Regions from separate parts of the Pseudomonas sp. SG20056 genome, predicted to be linked through region 2. Evidence: predicted binding sites of a transcription regulator. Region 2 holds the regulator's gene; each other region holds the start of a gene.
The links. The regulator sigma-54, encoded in region 2, starts transcription at its own class of promoters, with help from an activator protein. The targets are predictions, from matches to a motif close to ANTGGCATNNANNTTGCTNT.

Region 1 (5,623 bases), 580 kb from region 2:
CGTTATGCAGGGCGAGATCGAGACCGATGGTCTCTTCCTCTTCGCTGACACGCAGGCCCATTACTAGGTCGATCACTTTCAGAATCACGAAGGTCACCACTGCGGTGTACACCACGGTGAAGGCCACCCCCTCGAACTGGATCCACAGCTGCGCCGGAATATTTTCCACCGTGCCGAAGCCACCCAAGGCCGGCGCGGCGAACGCCCCGGTGAGAATGGCGCCGACAATGCCGCCCACGGCGTGTACGCCGAACACGTCGAGGGAATCGTCATAACCCAGCTTGCGTTTCAGGCTGGTGGCGCAGAAGAAGCAGATCGCCCCACTTGCCAGACCAATCGCCAGAGCACCCATCGGCCCCGCGGTACCGGACGCCGGAGTGATCGCCACCAGACCCGCCACAGCGCCCGAGGCAATGCCCAGAACGCTTGGTTTACGGTGAGTGATCCACTCGGCGAACATCCAGCTCAGCGCCGCTGTAGCGGTGGCAATCTGGGTTACCAGCATGGCCATACCGGCGCTGCCGTTGGCTGCCAGCGCAGAACCTGCGTTGAAGCCGAACCAGCCTACCCAGAGCATGCTTGCGCCGATCAGGGTGTAGCCGAGGTTGTGCGGCGGCATGGCGGTCGTTGGAAACCCCTTGCGCTTGCCCAGCACCAGACAGGCCACCAGACCGGCGATACCGGCGTTGATGTGCACCACGGTGCCGCCCGCAAAGTCGAGCACGCCCCAGTCCCACATCAGTGCCCCGTTGCCGCCCCAGACCATGTGCGCGATAGGCGCATATACCAGGGTGAACCACACGGCCATGAAGATCAGCATGGCCGAGAACTTCATGCGTTCAGCGAAGGCACCGACGATCAGCGCCGGAGTGATGATGGCGAAGGTCATCTGAAAGGTGATGAACACGCTCTCTGGAATCCCAGCCACCAGGCTGTCCAGGGTCAAACCAGATAGGAAGGCTTTGGAGAAACCGCCGACGAAGGAGTTGAAGTTGACGACTCCCTGCTCCATGCCAGTGGTATCAAAGGCCAGGCTGTAGCCGTAAACGACCCACAGAATGCTGATCAACCCGGTTACTGCAAAACACTGCATCAGCACCGACAGCACGTTCTTCGAACGCACCATGCCGGCGTAGAAAAGCGCCAGACCGGGGATGGTCATAAACAGCACCAGTACAGTGGCGACCAACATCCAAGCGGTGTCGCCGCTGTTCAGGCTTGCCTCTTCGGCCATGGCAAAGCCAGGAACGAGAGACAAAAGGGCTCCTAGCCCTGCGATTTTTCGCAGAGTCATGGTTTAACTCCTGGGGCGTGGGGTTCGTTCGGAGGCTTAAACTGCGTCGGTGCCGGTTTCGCCGGTACGGATGCGAATCGCCTGTTCCAGGTTTACAACGAAAATCTTGCCGTCACCGATCTTGCCGGTGTTAGCAGCCTTGGTGATGGCCTCGATGACGCGATCGAGTTGATCGTCAGCGATGGCCACGTCGATTTTCACTTTTGGCAAGAAATCGACCACGTATTCAGCGCCGCGGTACAGCTCGGTATGGCCCTTCTGGCGACCAAAGCCTTTGACTTCAGTGACAGTGATGCCCTGCACGCCGATCTCCGACAGTGACTCACGGACGTCGTCCAGCTTGAACGGCTTGATGATGGCAGTGACTAGCTTCATGTAACTCTCTCCCGTGTATGGTGGACTTGCCCCAGGAATTACGAACCCGGCCCAAGTCTAAGCGCAGTGCCTGGCTTTTGTAATGCATCGAGCCCTGACTCAGCTGCACCGATGCTCACCAACCGCTCCCGACGAAACACTTCCCCGCTTCGCCTGACGCACCGGAACTGCATCGGTGCATGCGTCGCAAGAGACAAAGCAGAAAGCTTGCCAGAACCGCCAAAACCGATTCATTTCATGCAGTTACCCGGTAAACGGGCGTTTTAGCCCGGTAATAGCCAACAGCCAGCGCACAACAACGGTGCAGCAGCCCGTGGAGCAGCGCGCGAAAACTGTGCAGATGGCGCCAATCCTGACCTAGCCGCAGCCGGCAAGCCCGATAAGGCTGCGTGCTACACTGCCGCCATCTGTAAATGGAACCTCATCATGCTGCCACCTAAAGCCCTGCTAGACGCCCTGACCACCCACGCCTCGCGCCTGTTCAACAGTGACGCGCCCTTGCCGCGCGGCGAGTTCGAAGCCCAGTTCAAAGTGCTGCTGCAAAGCGCTTTCAGCAAACTCGACTTGGTTAGCCGCGACGAATTCGACAGCCAGATGGTCGTGCTCGCCCGCACCCGCGCCCGCCTGGAAGCTCTCGAAGCCAAGGTCGCCGAAATGGAAGCACGCAGCGCAGACGCCCCAGCCACCAGCGAGTAACGCCCACCGCGGATGCATCAGCCGATCAAGGAGTGATCGATGTCCCTGGCTATAGTCCACAGCCGCGCCCAGGTGGGGGTTGAAGCCCCCGCCGTCACCGTCGAAGCCCACCTGGCCAACGGCCTGCCTTCGCTGGCCCTGGTCGGGCTGCCGGAAACCGCGGTCAAGGAAAGCAAGGACCGCGTGCGCAGCGCCATCCTCAATTGCGCCTTCGAGTTCCCACCCAGGCGGATTACCTTGAATTTGGCACCGGCCGACTTACCCAAGGACGGTGGCCGCTTCGACCTGGCGATTGCCCTCGGCATTCTCGCCGCCAGCGGCCAGGTGCCGAGCAGCGCGCTGGAGCCGCTTGAGTGCCTGGGTGAACTGGCGTTGTCCGGGGCGATTCGTCCTGTGCAAGGCGTCTTGCCCGCCGCGCTGGCAGCCCGCGCAGCCGGACGCACCTTAGTAGTGCCCAAGGCCAATGCCGAGGAAGCCAGCCTCGCCTCGGGACTGACGGTGATTGCCGTCGAGCACCTGCTGGAAATCGCCGCCCACCTCAACGGCCAAACGCCGATTGCCCCCTATGAGGCCCAGGGCTTGCTGCGCCAAGTGCTGCCCTACCCCGATCTAGCCGAAGTGCAGGGGCAGATCGCCGCCAAACGCGCACTGCTGGTAGCCGCGGCCGGTTCGCACAACCTTCTATTGACCGGGCCACCAGGTACGGGAAAAACCCTGCTGGCCAGCCGCCTGCCAGGGCTGTTACCGCCGCTGGACGAGGACGAAGCACTGGAAGTGGCGGCCATTCATTCCGTGGCCAGCCACACGCCGCTTAGCACCTGGCCGCAAAGACCGTTTAGAACACCTCATCACAGCGCATCGGGCCCGGCGCTGGTTGGCGGAGGCAGTCGTCCGCAACCGGGTGAAATCACTTTGGCTCATCACGGCGTTTTATTCCTCGATGAGCTCCCCGAATTTGACCGCAAGGTTTTGGAGGTGCTGCGTGAGCCCCTGGAAAGTGGGCAGATCGTGATTGCCCGTGCCCGCGACAAAGTACGTTTTCCTGCGCGCTTTCAGCTGGTGGCGGCGATGAATCCGTGCCCCTGTGGGCATCTGGGCGATCCGTCCGGGCGCTGCCGCTGTTCCACTGAACAGATCCAGCGCTACCGCGGCAAACTCTCCGGCCCGTTGCTCGACCGCATCGATCTGCACCTCAGCGTGCCGCGGGAAACCACCCGACTGAACGCTAATGCCGAGCCCGGCCCAAGCAGCGCCGAACTGGCCGAGCAGGTGGTGCAGGCACGCCAGCAGCAACTGGCTCGCCAGGGCTGCGCCAATGCCCACCTCGATCTCAATGGCGTGCAGCAACATTGCAACCTGCAGGGCGAAGACCGCCAGTGGCTGGAAAATGCCTGCGAGCGCCTGGGCCTGAGCCTGCGTGCGGCCCACCGGGTGTTGAAGGTGGCGCGCACCCTGGCCGATCTGGACAAAGCGGTGCACATCAAACGCAGCCACCTGGCTGAAGCCTTGCAGTACCGCCCCAGCAACAGCGGCGCCTGAACCGCAGCCATAAAGAAGCCCCGCATGCGGGGCTTCTTTTATAGGGAGCTAGAGTTCTTACTGGTCGCGTCGAGCGGCTTGCTCACGACAGGCGTCGCCGAATGCCTTGAAGATTTTCACCGAATGCGGGTTCTGCGCCGCCTGCCACTCCGGGTGCCATTGCACCGCCAGGGTGAACTGCTCGGCACCCGGCAGATGAATCGCCTCAACCAGACCGTCCTCGGCATGGGCTAGCGCCTCGACGCCCTCGCCCAGCTGATCCAACGCCTGGCCGTGCAGCGAATTGACCGGGAATTCGGCCTCGCCCATCAGCTCGGCAAACCAGCTACCCGGCAGCGCACGCACGCTATGGCTGTCGGCATACTGCACCTCCACCGGCGCACTGGTGTCTTCGCGGTGGTCATTCATGCCCGGGACTTCGTAGACCTTCTGGTGGATATTGCCGCCCAGGGCCACGTTGATTTCCTGCATGCCACGGCAGATCGCAAACAGCGGCAGGCCACGGGCCAGTGCAGCGCGAATCAATGGAATATCGAACAGATCGCGATCCTTATCCTGACCCTTCGTCGGAGTCAGGTTTTCCTGGCCATAGAGGGCCGGATCGATATTGCTGCCCGCACCAGTCAGGTACACGCCATCGGCCATCGACAGGTACTGGTCGATGTCGTCGGCACCGCAGCAACTGGGTGCCAGCAGCGGCACACAGCCCGACAGTTCGACCAGCGGGGTTATGTATTTGTGAGTCATGACTTGATAGGCATGCCCTTTGCGCTCTTGAGCGCCCATGGACATCAGGACAACCGGTTTACGCGCGCCTGGGCGCTGTTTCGTATTGTTGTTGGACATACATCACCTTGGGGCAGCCGGGATTGGCTGCCGTTGTTGTGCAGAAGGGCTGACTGCTGTCGCGCACCTTCTGTTTTACGGCTGGTTGCGCCTGTCTAAATGCCCGCCGCAGCGGCATCAGAGGCTTTAGAGGCGTTAGAAACGCTCACCTGGCAGTCACAACCCTGTGAGCCAGTCTGCCAAAGCCGTAAAATATGTCAAACAATTAAGCTCAGATTGTTAAGAAATCAGACCACAAGCAGCAGACAGCTCAATCTAAAAACAGGATTAACCTTATGTTTTAAAAGCAATAATCTGAATAAGCCAACAATCGACAGTCCAATATTTTTTACGCTCTACACGCCACCCGCTCAACCACCGGCAGTTGCATAGCGCCCACATCGGCTACCAGATAATCGCGCAAGCGGCGAAAGCGCTCCTGGCCTCGGCGCGCCTTGGGCCAGACCAGGTAGTAGCTGTCACCACTGGGTACGGCGCTGGGCCAGGGCAGGCCGAGCCGGCCTTGGGCGACATCCTCAGCGACCATCACCAGATCACCGATTGACACCCCATAGCCACGCGCCGCCGCCACCATGCCCAGCTCCAGGGTGTCGAATACCTGACCGCCCTTGAGCGGCACCTGATCCGCCAGGCCCATGGCCTGCAGCCACTGCCGCCAGTCGCGGCGGTCTGGCGTGGGATGCAGCAGTTCGGCCGCTTGCAGACGCGGCAGATCCCAAGGCTGTTCGCTCAAGGCTTCAGGCGCGCAGACCGGAATCAACCATTCGGCAAACAGCTCGGTGCTTTCCCACTCTTCAGGGAAATCGCCCTGGCTCAGCAGCACGGCGCAGTCGAACGGCTCATGCAGAAAGTCCACCTTGTCCACGTCCATCC
Region 2 (5,623 bases):
TGTCGCCAGCGCCGACGGCTTTGTTCGCCTGCACGCCCATGGTGTTACCCGTGCTCGCGGTGGCGAAGGCGCCGCCCGTGAGTTCTGCGAACTGATCATGCACGCCCAAGGCACCCTTGAAGCCGCTCAAGCCGCTTACCTATAGGCCAACCATGCCCCGCAAGTTATTCAATATTGCCCTGTTCGCCTTTGTCGCCCTGCTGGTGGCGGCACTCGGCTATTGGAACCTCAGCCCGGATGGTTTCAACGAGCAAGCTCGCAGCGCAGGGACCGATAACGCTATCGATTTTTACGCTACCAACACCTACACAGTTCAATACCAGGCCGATGGCAAGCTGCACTATGAGTTGAAGGCCGATAAGGTCGAGCACGTCAAGGCAAGCGACATCACCCTGATGACCAGCCCGAACATGAACCTGTTCCGCGGCACCGAGCTGCCCTGGAAAATCCGCAGTGAGCGCGGCGAAGTGTCGCCAGGTGGCGCCGAAGTCGAGTTGATCGACAAGGTGCGCGTCGAGCGTACCGACGCCAAAGGCCGCCCGACCATCCTCACCACCAGCCGCCTGACCGTATTCCCCGAGAAGGAATATGCGCAGACCCAGCAAGCCGTTAGAATCGACGCGGCCAATGGGGTGACCACGGCACAAGGAATGAAAGCGTACATGAATGACGGCAGGATGCTCCTGCTGTCCAACGTAAGAGGTCAGCATGAGGCTCGTTAACACCCTCCCCCTACTACTCAGCCTCAGCGCCGCACTCGGAAGTGTCAGCGCCTGGGCCCTACCCTCCGATCGCGAACAGCCTATCCGCATCCAGGCTGACAGCGCGGAACTTGATGACAAGCAAGGCGTAGCGGTCTACCGCGGTGATGTCGTCATCACCCAGGGCACCATGAAGGTTACCGGCGACACCGTGACCATTACCCAGAATTCCCAGGGCGATGTCGAGGTATTTACCTCCGTTGGTAAGCCGGCCTATTACGAACAACTGCCGTCAGCCGACAAGCAGATCGTCAAGGCCTATGGCCTGACTATCCAGTACTTTATGGCCAACGAGCGCGTGGTCCTGATCGATCAGGCCAAGGTGATCCAGGAAGGCAATACCTTCGAAGGCGAGAAAATCGTCTATGACACCCAGCGCCAGATCGTCAACGCCGGCCGCGCTACAGGCACCAATGTCACTGCGCCACGCCCGCGCATCGATATGGTGATCCAGCCGAAGAACAAACCAGCCGACCAGCAGGCGCAGTAATAATGGCCACATTAAAAGCCCAACACCTGGCCAAGAGTTACAAAGGCCGCCAGGTCGTGCGCGACGTCAGCCTGAGCATCGACAGCGGGCAGATTGTCGGCTTGCTTGGCCCCAACGGCGCTGGCAAGACCACCTGTTTCTACATGATCGTCGGCCTGGTACAGGCTGATCAGGGTCGAGTGATGATCGATGATCTCGACGTCAGTCATCAGCCCATGCATGGCCGCGCTCGCGCCGGCATTGGCTACCTGCCGCAGGAAGCCTCGATTTTCCGCAAGCTCAGCGTGGCCGACAACATCATGGCCATCCTGGAAACCCGCAAGGACCTGGACGGCGCTGCTCGTCGCAAGGAACTTGAAGGCCTGCTGCAGGAATTCCATATCAGCCATATTCGCGACAACCTCGGCATGAGCCTGTCCGGTGGTGAGCGCCGCCGCGTGGAAATTGCCCGCGCCCTGGCGACCAACCCTAAGTTCATCCTGCTCGACGAGCCCTTCGCCGGCGTAGACCCGATTTCCGTGGGCGATATCAAGCAGATCATCCATCACCTCAAGGCCAAGGGTATCGGTGTATTGATCACCGACCACAACGTGCGCGAGACCCTGGATATCTGCGAGACCGCCTATATCGTCAGCGATGGCCAGCTGATCGCAGAGGGTGATGCCGAGGCCATTCTGGCCAACCAAACAGTCAAAGAAGTGTATCTGGGGCATGAGTTCCGGCTGTAACCGCAGCTTTTCTCAAGCCGACTGCAGCCAAGGCTAGGCAAAACCCTTAAAGTCAGGCATATAATTTGCTTCCTAGTGGCGCTTTTTGAAAACGCCCTGTAGTGGATTGCGCACAGACGCCGGTAAATAAGGTCTGCAATGAAACCATCGCTAGTCCTGAGAATGGGCCAGCAGCTGACGATGACACCGCAGCTGCAACAGGCCATCCGCCTGCTCCAACTGTCTACCCTGGATCTGCAACAAGAGATCCAGGAGGCGTTGGAGTCCAACCCGATGCTCGAACGCCAGGAAGATGGCGATGACTTCGACAATTCGGACCCCATGGCCGATGGCGCAGAAAGCGCCAGCCCCAGCGAACAGCCCGAAGCGCCCTATCAGGAAACCAACTACCAGGAAGCCACGCAGACCGTGGACAACCTGGAAGAAGGCGACTGGGGCGAACGCATTCCCAATGAGCTGCCCGTCGATACCGCCTGGGAAGATATCTACCAGACCAGCGCCAGCAGTCTGCCCAGCAGCACCAACGATGATGACGAGTGGGATTTCACCACCCGCACCTCCAGCGGCGAGAGCCTGCAAAGCCATCTGCTTTGGCAGCTAAACCTGGCCCCCATGTCAGACAAGGATCGCCTGATCGGCGTCACCCTGATCGACTGCATCAACGAACAGGGCTATCTGGAAGAAACTCTGGAAGAAGTGGTCGAGGCCTTCGACCCGGAACTGGATATTGAGCTCGACGAAGTCGAAGCCGTTTTACACCGCATCCAGCAATTCGAGCCCACCGGTATCGCAGCGCGCAACTTGGGCGAGTGCCTGCTTCTGCAGCTCCGTCAGCTGCCGGCGAAAACCCCATGGCTGAGTGAAGCCCAGCGCCTGGCCAGCGACTACCTCGACCTGCTCGGTAGCCGCGACTACAGCCAGCTAATGCGCCGTATGAAGCTCAAGGAAGACGAGCTGCGCCAGGTTATCGACCTGATTCAAAGCCTCAACCCGCGCCCTGGCTCGCAGATCGAATCCAGCGAGCCGGAATACGTGGTGCCCGATGTCATCGTGCGCAAACACAACGAACGCTGGCTGGTGGAACTCAATCAGGAAGCCATGCCGCGCCTGCGCGTCAACGCGCAATACGCCGGTTTTGTGAAGCGCGCCGATTCCAGCGCCGATAACACCTTTATGCGTAACCAGCTGCAAGAAGCGCGCTGGTTTATCAAAAGCCTGCAAAGCCGCAACGAAACCCTGATGAAGGTCGCCACGCAGATCGTCGAACATCAGCGTGGCTTCCTCGATTACGGCGATGAGGCGATGAAACCCCTGGTGCTGCACGATATTGCCGAAGCCGTGGGCATGCACGAATCGACCATCTCGCGGGTGACCACGCAGAAATTCATGCACACCCCGCGTGGCATTTACGAGCTGAAATACTTCTTCTCCAGCCACGTCAGCACCTCCGAGGGCGGCGAATGCTCGTCCACGGCAATCCGCGCCATCATCAAAAAACTGGTCGCCGCGGAAAATGCGAAAAAGCCGTTGAGTGACAGCAAGATCGCTGGTTTACTGGAGGCACAGGGCATTCAAGTCGCTCGCCGCACGGTCGCCAAGTACCGTGAATCCCTCGGAATAGCGCCTTCCAGTGAGCGCAAACGATTGATCTAAGGCGGCACGAAGAAGGAAGACAACGAATCACATAGAACACGCCCAGGCCTCGCCTTTTCGCAAAAGCAGCCATACTGCCAACAAGCAATCAGCGACCGTGCCAGGCTCGTTTTGTCAGAGTCTTCCACGCCACAGTGTTCCGGCGGCAGGCCTCTCGCCTGCCTCTTACACACGGCAACAAGGAGAAAGCGGTATGCAAGTCAACATCAGTGGACACCAGCTGGATGTGACCGACGCCCTGCGCGACTACATCGCCGAAAAACTCGGCCGATTGGAGCGCCACTTCGACAAGATCACCAATGTACAAGTCACCATGGAGGTCGAGAAACTCAAACAGAAAATCGAAGCGACCCTGCACATTGCTGGCGGCGAAGTGGTCGCCAATGCCGAGCATGAAGACATGTACGCAGCCATCGATCTACTGACTGATAAACTCGACCGACAACTCATCAAACACAAGGAAAAACAGCTCGAACGTCAACAGGGCGCTATGGCCCGCTGACATCGTCTATCTCCTATGATCCGACTTGAAACTATCCTGACCCCCGGCCGTTCCCTGGTGAACGTGCCGGGCGGCAGCAAAAAACGTGTTCTCGAACAGATTGCCAACCTGGTGGCGCGCGAGCTGCCTGACCTGGATGGCCAAGACATCTTCGAAAGCCTGATTGCCCGAGAAAAACTCGGCTCGACCGGTTTCGGTAATGGTATTGCCATTCCGCACTGTCGCCTGCCCGGTTGCACCGCGCCGATCAGCGCCTTGCTGCGCCTGGACGCTGCCGTAGACTTCGACGCCATCGACGGTGCGCCTGTGGACCTGCTGTTTGTCCTGCTGGTGCCCGAAGCAGCCACCGACGCTCATCTGGAACTGCTCCGGCAGATCGCCAGCATGCTCGATCGCAGCGATGTGCGTGCCAGCCTGCGCCAAGCGGAAAGCAGCGAAGCCCTGTATCAGGTAGTCGTGGACGTACAAAGCCAACTCAACAGAGCCTGAGCATGCGCCTGATCATCGTTAGCGGTCGCTCCGGCTCCGGGAAGAGCACCGCCCTCGATGTGCTTGAGGACAACGGTTTCTACTGCATCGATAACTTGCCGGCCGGCCTGCTGCCTGAACTGGCTGAGCGTGCCCTACTGCACACCGAACTGCTGCATCCGCAGGTCGCAGTGTCGATTGATGCGCGCAACCTGCCGAGCCACCTCAAGCGCTTCCCCGAGCTGCTTGAAGAAGTTCGCGCACGGCACATCAAATGCGATGTGATCTACCTGGATGCCGACGAAGAAACCCTGCTCAAACGCTTCTCGGAAACCCGTCGGCGCCACCCGCTGACCAACGAGAGTCGCTCTCTGGCTGAAGCCATCGCCGACGAAAGCCTATTGCTCGGGCCAATCATTGATCTGGCCGACCTGAAAATCGACACCACCCACCTCAACCTGTATCAGCTGCGCGACAGCCTCAAACTGCGCTTGCTTAACCAACCCGAGCCGGGTACCGCGTTTCTGCTGGAGTCCTTTGGTTTCAAGCGCGGCATGCCGGTGGATGCTGATCTGGTATTTGATGTGCGCTGCTTGCCCAACCCGTACTGGAAGCCAGACCTGCGCGACTTCTCCGGCCTCGACCAGCCTGTAGTCGATTACCTCTCGGCCCAGGCTGATGTCGAAGACATGTACCAGGACATCCTCGCTTACCTGACTAAATGGCTGCCGCGCTTTGCCGCCAGCAACCGCGCCTATGTAACGGTTGCAATTGGCTGCACTGGCGGTCACCACCGCTCGGTGTACCTGGCCAACCGCCTGGGTGAAACCCTCAAACCCATCCTGAAAAACGTTCAGACTCGCCACCGCGACCTCAGCTAAGGAATTGCCGCGATGCCCGCCTGCGAAATCACCATTATCAACAAGCTTGGCCTGCACGCCCGTGCGGCGGCCAAGTTTGTCGGCGTCGCTGGGCGTTTTCCTTGCCAGGTCAAGATCGGCCGTAGCCCGAAGAGTCTGGT
Region 3 (5,623 bases), 2.1 Mb from region 2:
TGTTCTTGGCGGTGGTGAAATCCGGACGATTGAGGTTGAGGGTCAGGGTGTTGCCCTGATCGAAACCGCTTGGCACCGGTCGTTCAACCGTCGCCCCACCGGGAATGCGCCCAGCCGACGGTACGTTGACGGTAATCCGTGAACCATCACCGCCTTCGGCATCAAAACCGCCGACCACCAAGTTGCCCTGAGCAATGGCGTAAACGTTGCCGTCGATGCCCTTGAGCGGGGTCATCAACAGGCTGCCGCCGCGCAGGCTTTTGGCGTTACCGATGGAGGACACGGTGATGTCGATGGTCTGCCCGGGCTTGGCGAATGCCGGCAGATCCGCATGGATCGAAACCGCTGCAACGTTCTTAAGCTGCACGTTGCCACCCTGCGGCACCTTGATACCGAACTGCGCCATCATGTTGTTGAAGGTCTGCACGGTGAACGGCGTTTGCGTGGTCTGGTCGCCACTGCCATTAAGGCCGACCACCAGGCCGTAACCGATCAACTGGTTGGTGCGCACGCCCTGAATGCTGGCCAGGTCCTTGAGCCGCTCGGCCTGAGCCAGCGAAGCCATCAGCAAGGCGGCTACAACCACTAGGTATTTGGGAAGCGTCATGGTGGCCATCCTCAGAACGGCCACATTGGGCTAATAAAGAAACGGCTCATCCAGCCTGGCTGGCTGGCATCGGCGAAGGCGCCAGTACCCGAGTAGGTGATGCGCGCATCGGCAATTCGGGTCGAGGACACGGTGTTGTCGGTGGCGATGTCATCCGCGCGCACCAGACCAGCAATCCGTACCAGCTCATCGCCGGTATTAAGGGTCATCCACTTTTCACCACGCACCAGCAGTACACCGTTGGGCATCACTTCGGCTACCGATACGGTGATCGAACCGGTCAGGCTATTACTCTGCCCGGCAGCACCAGAACCATCAGCTGAACGGGTGGCATCAAAGCTGGCATCCAGCCCCAGAGTGTCATTGGTCAGGCCCAAGGCACTGAGGCCTGCCAGTGGATTTTTTGGTGCCACCGTCATACCGAACAGGTTAGGCACGCCGAGATTGGCCGAGCTGTCTTTACTGATCTGGCTGTTGCTGTTCTTGCTGGCCTGAGTGCGCTCATTCAGGGTGATGGTGATGATGTCACCCACGCGGTAAGCCTTGCGATCACCGAACAGACCATTCTCGAAACCGGCCTGATAGATCGAACCGTTGTTCTGCGCTGCGGGCAGCGGAGTCCGCGGCATCACCGGCGCGTAATAGGGATCATCCGGCTTAGGCGCGGGAGCCATGCAGCCACTCAAAGCCAGGGGGCCAAGCAGTGCACTTATGATTATCAGCCGGTTCATATCTACTACCTCATGCGTTGCCTGGGGTGACGTGTAACCTGAGCCACCAGTGCCAGTTCAAGCGATTCCTTGCTGTATCCAAAGCCAGGCCAGACGCTGCGCGACTAACCCACCCTACCTATCAAAGATTCTGCGAAATAAAGCCGAGCATCTGGTCAGCAGTGGAAATGACCTTGGAGTTCATTTCATAGGCGCGCTGAGTGGTGATCATGTTCACCAGTTCCTCGACCACGCTGACGTTGGAGTTTTCCAGGGTATTTTGCAGCGTGGTGCCCAGACCGTTCAGGCCAGGCGTACCGACCTGCGGAGCGCCACTGGAAGCGGTTTCCAGAAACAGGTTGTTGCCGATCGCTTCCAGACCTGCCGGGTTGATAAAGTCGGCGGTTTGCAGGTTGCCAACGATCTGCGGCTGCGGGTTGCCGGATGTAGTCACCGACACGGTGCCGTCTTCACCCACAGTAAAGGTGCGCACCTCGTTGGGCAGTACGATGGCGGGCTCCAGGGCATAACCGTTGGAGGTCACCACCTGACCATCGGAGTTCAGGTGAAAGCTGCCATCACGGGTGTAGGACACGGTGCCATCAGGCAGCAGCACCTGAAAAAAACCCCGGCCGTTGATCGCCATATCCAGCGGCTGCTCGGTGGTTTGCAGGCTACCGGCAGTGAAGATCTTCTGCGTGCCGACGACCCGCACACCGGTACCCAGCTGTAAGCCGGACGGCAGTTGGCTGTCCTGACTGGACTGGCCGCCTGGCTGACGACGGATCTGGTACAGGAGATCCTCGAACTCGGCGCGATCACGCTTGAAGCCAGTGGTCGAAACGTTGGCCAGGTTGTTGGAAATGGTGGTCAGGTTCATGTCCTGAGCGGACAGACCGGTCTTGCTGACCCACAGTGCCGGAAGCATATCGATTCTCCTCGGGCGCCGTTTTAACGACGCCACGTGCTGATAATTAGGTCATCTGCAAGACGCGCGCCATGGCCGACGAATTGTCTTCGGCGGTGCGCATCATCTTCACTTGCAATTCGAATTGGCGGGACAGCGAGAGGATCGCAGTCATCTCTTCCACGGCGTTGACGTTGCTCGATTCGAGAAAGCCCGAGGTAATCTCCATATTGGCGTCCGCCTGTACCGGGCCTTGGCCCTTGAAGCGGATCAGGCCGTCGGTGCCCTTTTCCATCTGCTTGAGGTCCGGGTTGACCAGTTTCAGACGGTCCACTTCGGCCAACACATTGGGCGCCTCACCCAAGGCACGAATACTGATGGTGCCGTCCTTGCCGATTTCGATTTTCTGCTCCGGCGGCACCGCAATCGGCCCGGCGTTGCCCATCACCGGCAAGCCATTGCCGGTGCGCAGTACACCCAGCGCATCAACGTTCAGGCTGGCGGTACGCACATAGGCTTCGCTGCCATCGGGGGCCTGCACAGCCAGCCAACCCTTGCCGCCAACAGCCACATCCAGATCGCGACCGGTTTCCTGCAAAGAGCCTGGAGTGAAGTCAGTACCTGGACGCTCGCTCATGGCGTAGACCCGCGACGGATAACTGTCACCAAAGATCGGCATGGAACGCGCCTGCTCGAAATCCCGGCGGAAACCATTGGTGGTGATGTTTGCCAGGTTGTTGGCATGGGCACGCTGGGCCAGGGTGTTGTTGTGGGCGCCAGTCATGGAAACGTACAGCATCTTGTCCATGGTTATTCTCCGAGTGGGCTTGCCGCCCCGCTGCTCTATACAAGCTATAAAGCAATGGCTGTGCCAGCACTCGAAAAACAAGCGTAAGCATTTGATAAATATGAAATTAAAAAATAAAAAAGGCTCCAAGCGGAGCCTTTCAAATGCCAGTGCGGCGTACTTTTGCCGCCTGCAACAGGCACGTGCCTGCCGCAGGCAACACTTATCAACGCAGGTTGATAATGGTCTGGGTTACCGCACTTTCGGTTTCAATGGTCTTGGCGTTGGCCTGGTAGTTGCGCTGCGCCACGATCAGATTGACCAGCTGATCCGACAGCTCAACGTTGGAGTCCTCCAGCGCACCCGACTGCAAAGCACCCAGGGTGCCACTGCGCGGCGTACCAACCACGGGCTCACCCGACTGGAACGACTGCACCCAGGCAGTCTTGCCCACTGGAGTCAGGCCTTGCACGTTGGCGAAATTGGCCAGAATCACCTGCCCCTGCACCCGCGATTGGCCATTGGTGTAGCGCGCGAATATCACCCCGGTATCGTCAATCTCAAGCCCTGAGAGCTGGCCGGTGGTGTAACCATCCTGACTGACACTGCTGACGGCAAAGGCACTGGCGAATTGCGTAGAACCGCGCATATCGAAGGTAAAGCCCGCTGTAGCGCTGTCTGCCCCATTGGGCACCAAGTTACCGCTCACCGGGTCACGCTCAGCGGGAATCCAGTCTGCCTGAGCAAATGGAATCACACCGTTGACGGCTGTCCCTGGAATGTTCGGGGCCTCCAGCGGCCCGGGAGTACCAGGCACAGCCTGAATCGGAGTGAACGCTGGCGTAGCTAACTGACCAGCAGCGTCGTAGTTGAGGTCGTAACTGAACGGCTGAGTACTCGACGGATCGCGTGGGTTAACTCCGTCAATCAGCACATGCATGGTCCAGCTGTTGTTAGCCGGTGCTGCATCCTTGACGAAGTACTGCGTCATGACATGGGAGTTACCCTGACTGTCATAGATATTCAGAGAGGTCGAGGAGTTATAAGAAAGCGGATCCGTGGGGTCGAAGGTCGGAGCCGCCATGGTGCCCGCATTGGTTGGCCGCACATTGGTCGAGTTGACGTTGAACGTCTGCAGAATGCTCTCGGTCGCACGCGGCTCCTGACTGGCGGTCTGGATTTGCAGGTCATCGACCACGCCATTCTGCAGATTGCCGTTGGCGTCAACCGCATAACCCTGCAGCCTGTAGCCAAAGTTGTTGACCATAAAACCTTCACGGTCGGTACCAAAATAGCCGGCACGGGTATAACTGACCTCGCCATTGTTGCTGGTGACGAAAAAGCCGTTACCGTTAATAGCCAGATCCAGAGCGTTCTGCGTGTAATTGATGTTGCCCTGATTGAACAGCTGCGACACATCCGCCAACAACACGCCACTGCCCTGCGGGTTCGAGCCGGAACCGAGCACGGAAGCGGCATAGACATCGGCAAACTCGGCACGCGACTGTTTGAAACCGGCAGTCCCGGCGTTGGCGATATTGTTACCGGTCACGTTAAGGTCACTGGTCGCCGCACGTAGACCGCTAAGACCGATATTGAAACCCATGGAAGACTCCTTTGCCGGAAAGCCGGCGGCTAAAACCTGTTAGTTACTGACCGATCACCTGGACTTGCGACATTGGCACGCTGCCGAGCCCCGCCAGGTTCAACATCAACTCTTTGCCGCCCAGGGTCACACTGTCGACGTTGGCCGGTAGCATGGTGTAAAGCCCCTTGGTGCCATCGGCGTAGGTGGCCTGCGCCTCGAACTTGTAAGTGCCAGGCGGCAACAGATTGCCGCTGGCATCCTTGCCGTCCCAGATAAAGCTGACATTGCCGGCCGCCTGCTCACCCAGATTGACGCGCCCTACCGCAGCACCAGCCTTGTCATAAATATTGACGTAGACGTTGCTGCTACTGACCGGCAGCACTAGGCTGGCCTTGAAGCTCTCGCTGGTGTCGACCACGGCCTTGTCACTCGGAATGATCACCTTGCGCCCGACCAGCGAGGACGCCTGCAGCGCCTGGGACGACTGATAACCGGTGAGCAGCGAGCCCATGCTGGTATTCAATTTCTCGATTCCCTCAACCTGACTGAACTGCGCCAGCTGGGCGATAAACTCGCCGTTACCTTGAGGCTCGAGCGGGTTCTGGTTATTCAACTGGGCCACCAGCAAGTTGAGGAACTCATTCTTGCCCAGGTCCTTGTTTGTCTTGGTCTCGTTCTTGATCTGGTATTGATCCAGTGCCGAACCACTGACATCGCCAACAGTACTCATGGGATTACACTCCTTTTCCGTTGGCTTACTGACCCAGGGTCAATACGCGCTGCATCATCTGCTTGGCTGTGTTCATCATTTCAGTGTTGGTCTGAAAAGCCCGACTGGCAGAAATCATGTCGGCCATTTCTTCCACCACATTGACATTGGGGTAATACACGTAGCCGCCCGCATCAGCTGCCGGATGGTTCGGCTCATAACGCGGCATCAGGCTGCTCTGATCCTCGACCACGCCCAGCACCTGCACGCCTACACCGGCCTCATCCTGCTCAGCAAACAGCGACCCACGATCAC

Region 1: a site for sigma-54 is predicted at 1,865-1,884, ahead of glnK (P-II family nitrogen regulator). Genes of this name have one in related genera too.
Region 3: a site for sigma-54 is predicted at 3,081-3,100, ahead of RHP75_RS14195 (flagellar basal body rod protein FlgF). Genes of this name have one in related genera too.

What each region holds. Positions count from the first base shown of each region.
Region 1 is NZ_CP134499.1:252,559-258,181, reverse strand. Features, by position in the region: gene RHP75_RS01195 (ammonium transporter) at 1-1,294, opposite strand, end outside; gene glnK (P-II family nitrogen regulator) at 1,331-1,669, opposite strand; gene RHP75_RS01185 (accessory factor UbiK family protein) at 2,096-2,365, shown strand; gene RHP75_RS01180 (YifB family Mg chelatase-like AAA ATPase) at 2,405-3,904, shown strand; gene RHP75_RS01175 (gamma-glutamyl-gamma-aminobutyrate hydrolase family protein) at 3,962-4,750, opposite strand; gene RHP75_RS01170 (LysR substrate-binding domain-containing protein) at 5,079-5,623, opposite strand, start outside.
Region 2 is NZ_CP134499.1:832,625-838,247, reverse strand. Features, by position in the region: gene RHP75_RS04035 (HAD family hydrolase) at 1-145, shown strand, start outside; gene lptC (LPS export ABC transporter periplasmic protein LptC) at 153-722, shown strand; gene lptA (lipopolysaccharide transport periplasmic protein LptA) at 709-1,251, shown strand; gene lptB (LPS export ABC transporter ATP-binding protein) at 1,254-1,979, shown strand; gene RHP75_RS04015 (RNA polymerase factor sigma-54) at 2,118-3,632, shown strand; gene hpf (ribosome hibernation-promoting factor, HPF/YfiA family) at 3,826-4,134, shown strand; gene ptsN (PTS IIA-like nitrogen regulatory protein PtsN) at 4,150-4,623, shown strand; gene rapZ (RNase adapter RapZ) at 4,626-5,483, shown strand; gene RHP75_RS03995 (HPr family phosphocarrier protein) at 5,496-5,623, shown strand, end outside.
Region 3 is NZ_CP134499.1:2,977,368-2,982,990, forward strand. Features, by position in the region: gene RHP75_RS14180 (flagellar basal body P-ring protein FlgI) at 1-607, opposite strand, end outside; gene flgH (flagellar basal body L-ring protein FlgH) at 619-1,338, opposite strand; gene flgG (flagellar basal-body rod protein FlgG) at 1,460-2,245, opposite strand; gene RHP75_RS14195 (flagellar basal body rod protein FlgF) at 2,292-3,032, opposite strand; gene flgE (flagellar hook protein FlgE) at 3,238-4,617, opposite strand; gene flgD (flagellar hook assembly protein FlgD) at 4,661-5,329, opposite strand; gene flgC (flagellar basal body rod protein FlgC) at 5,355-5,623, opposite strand, start outside.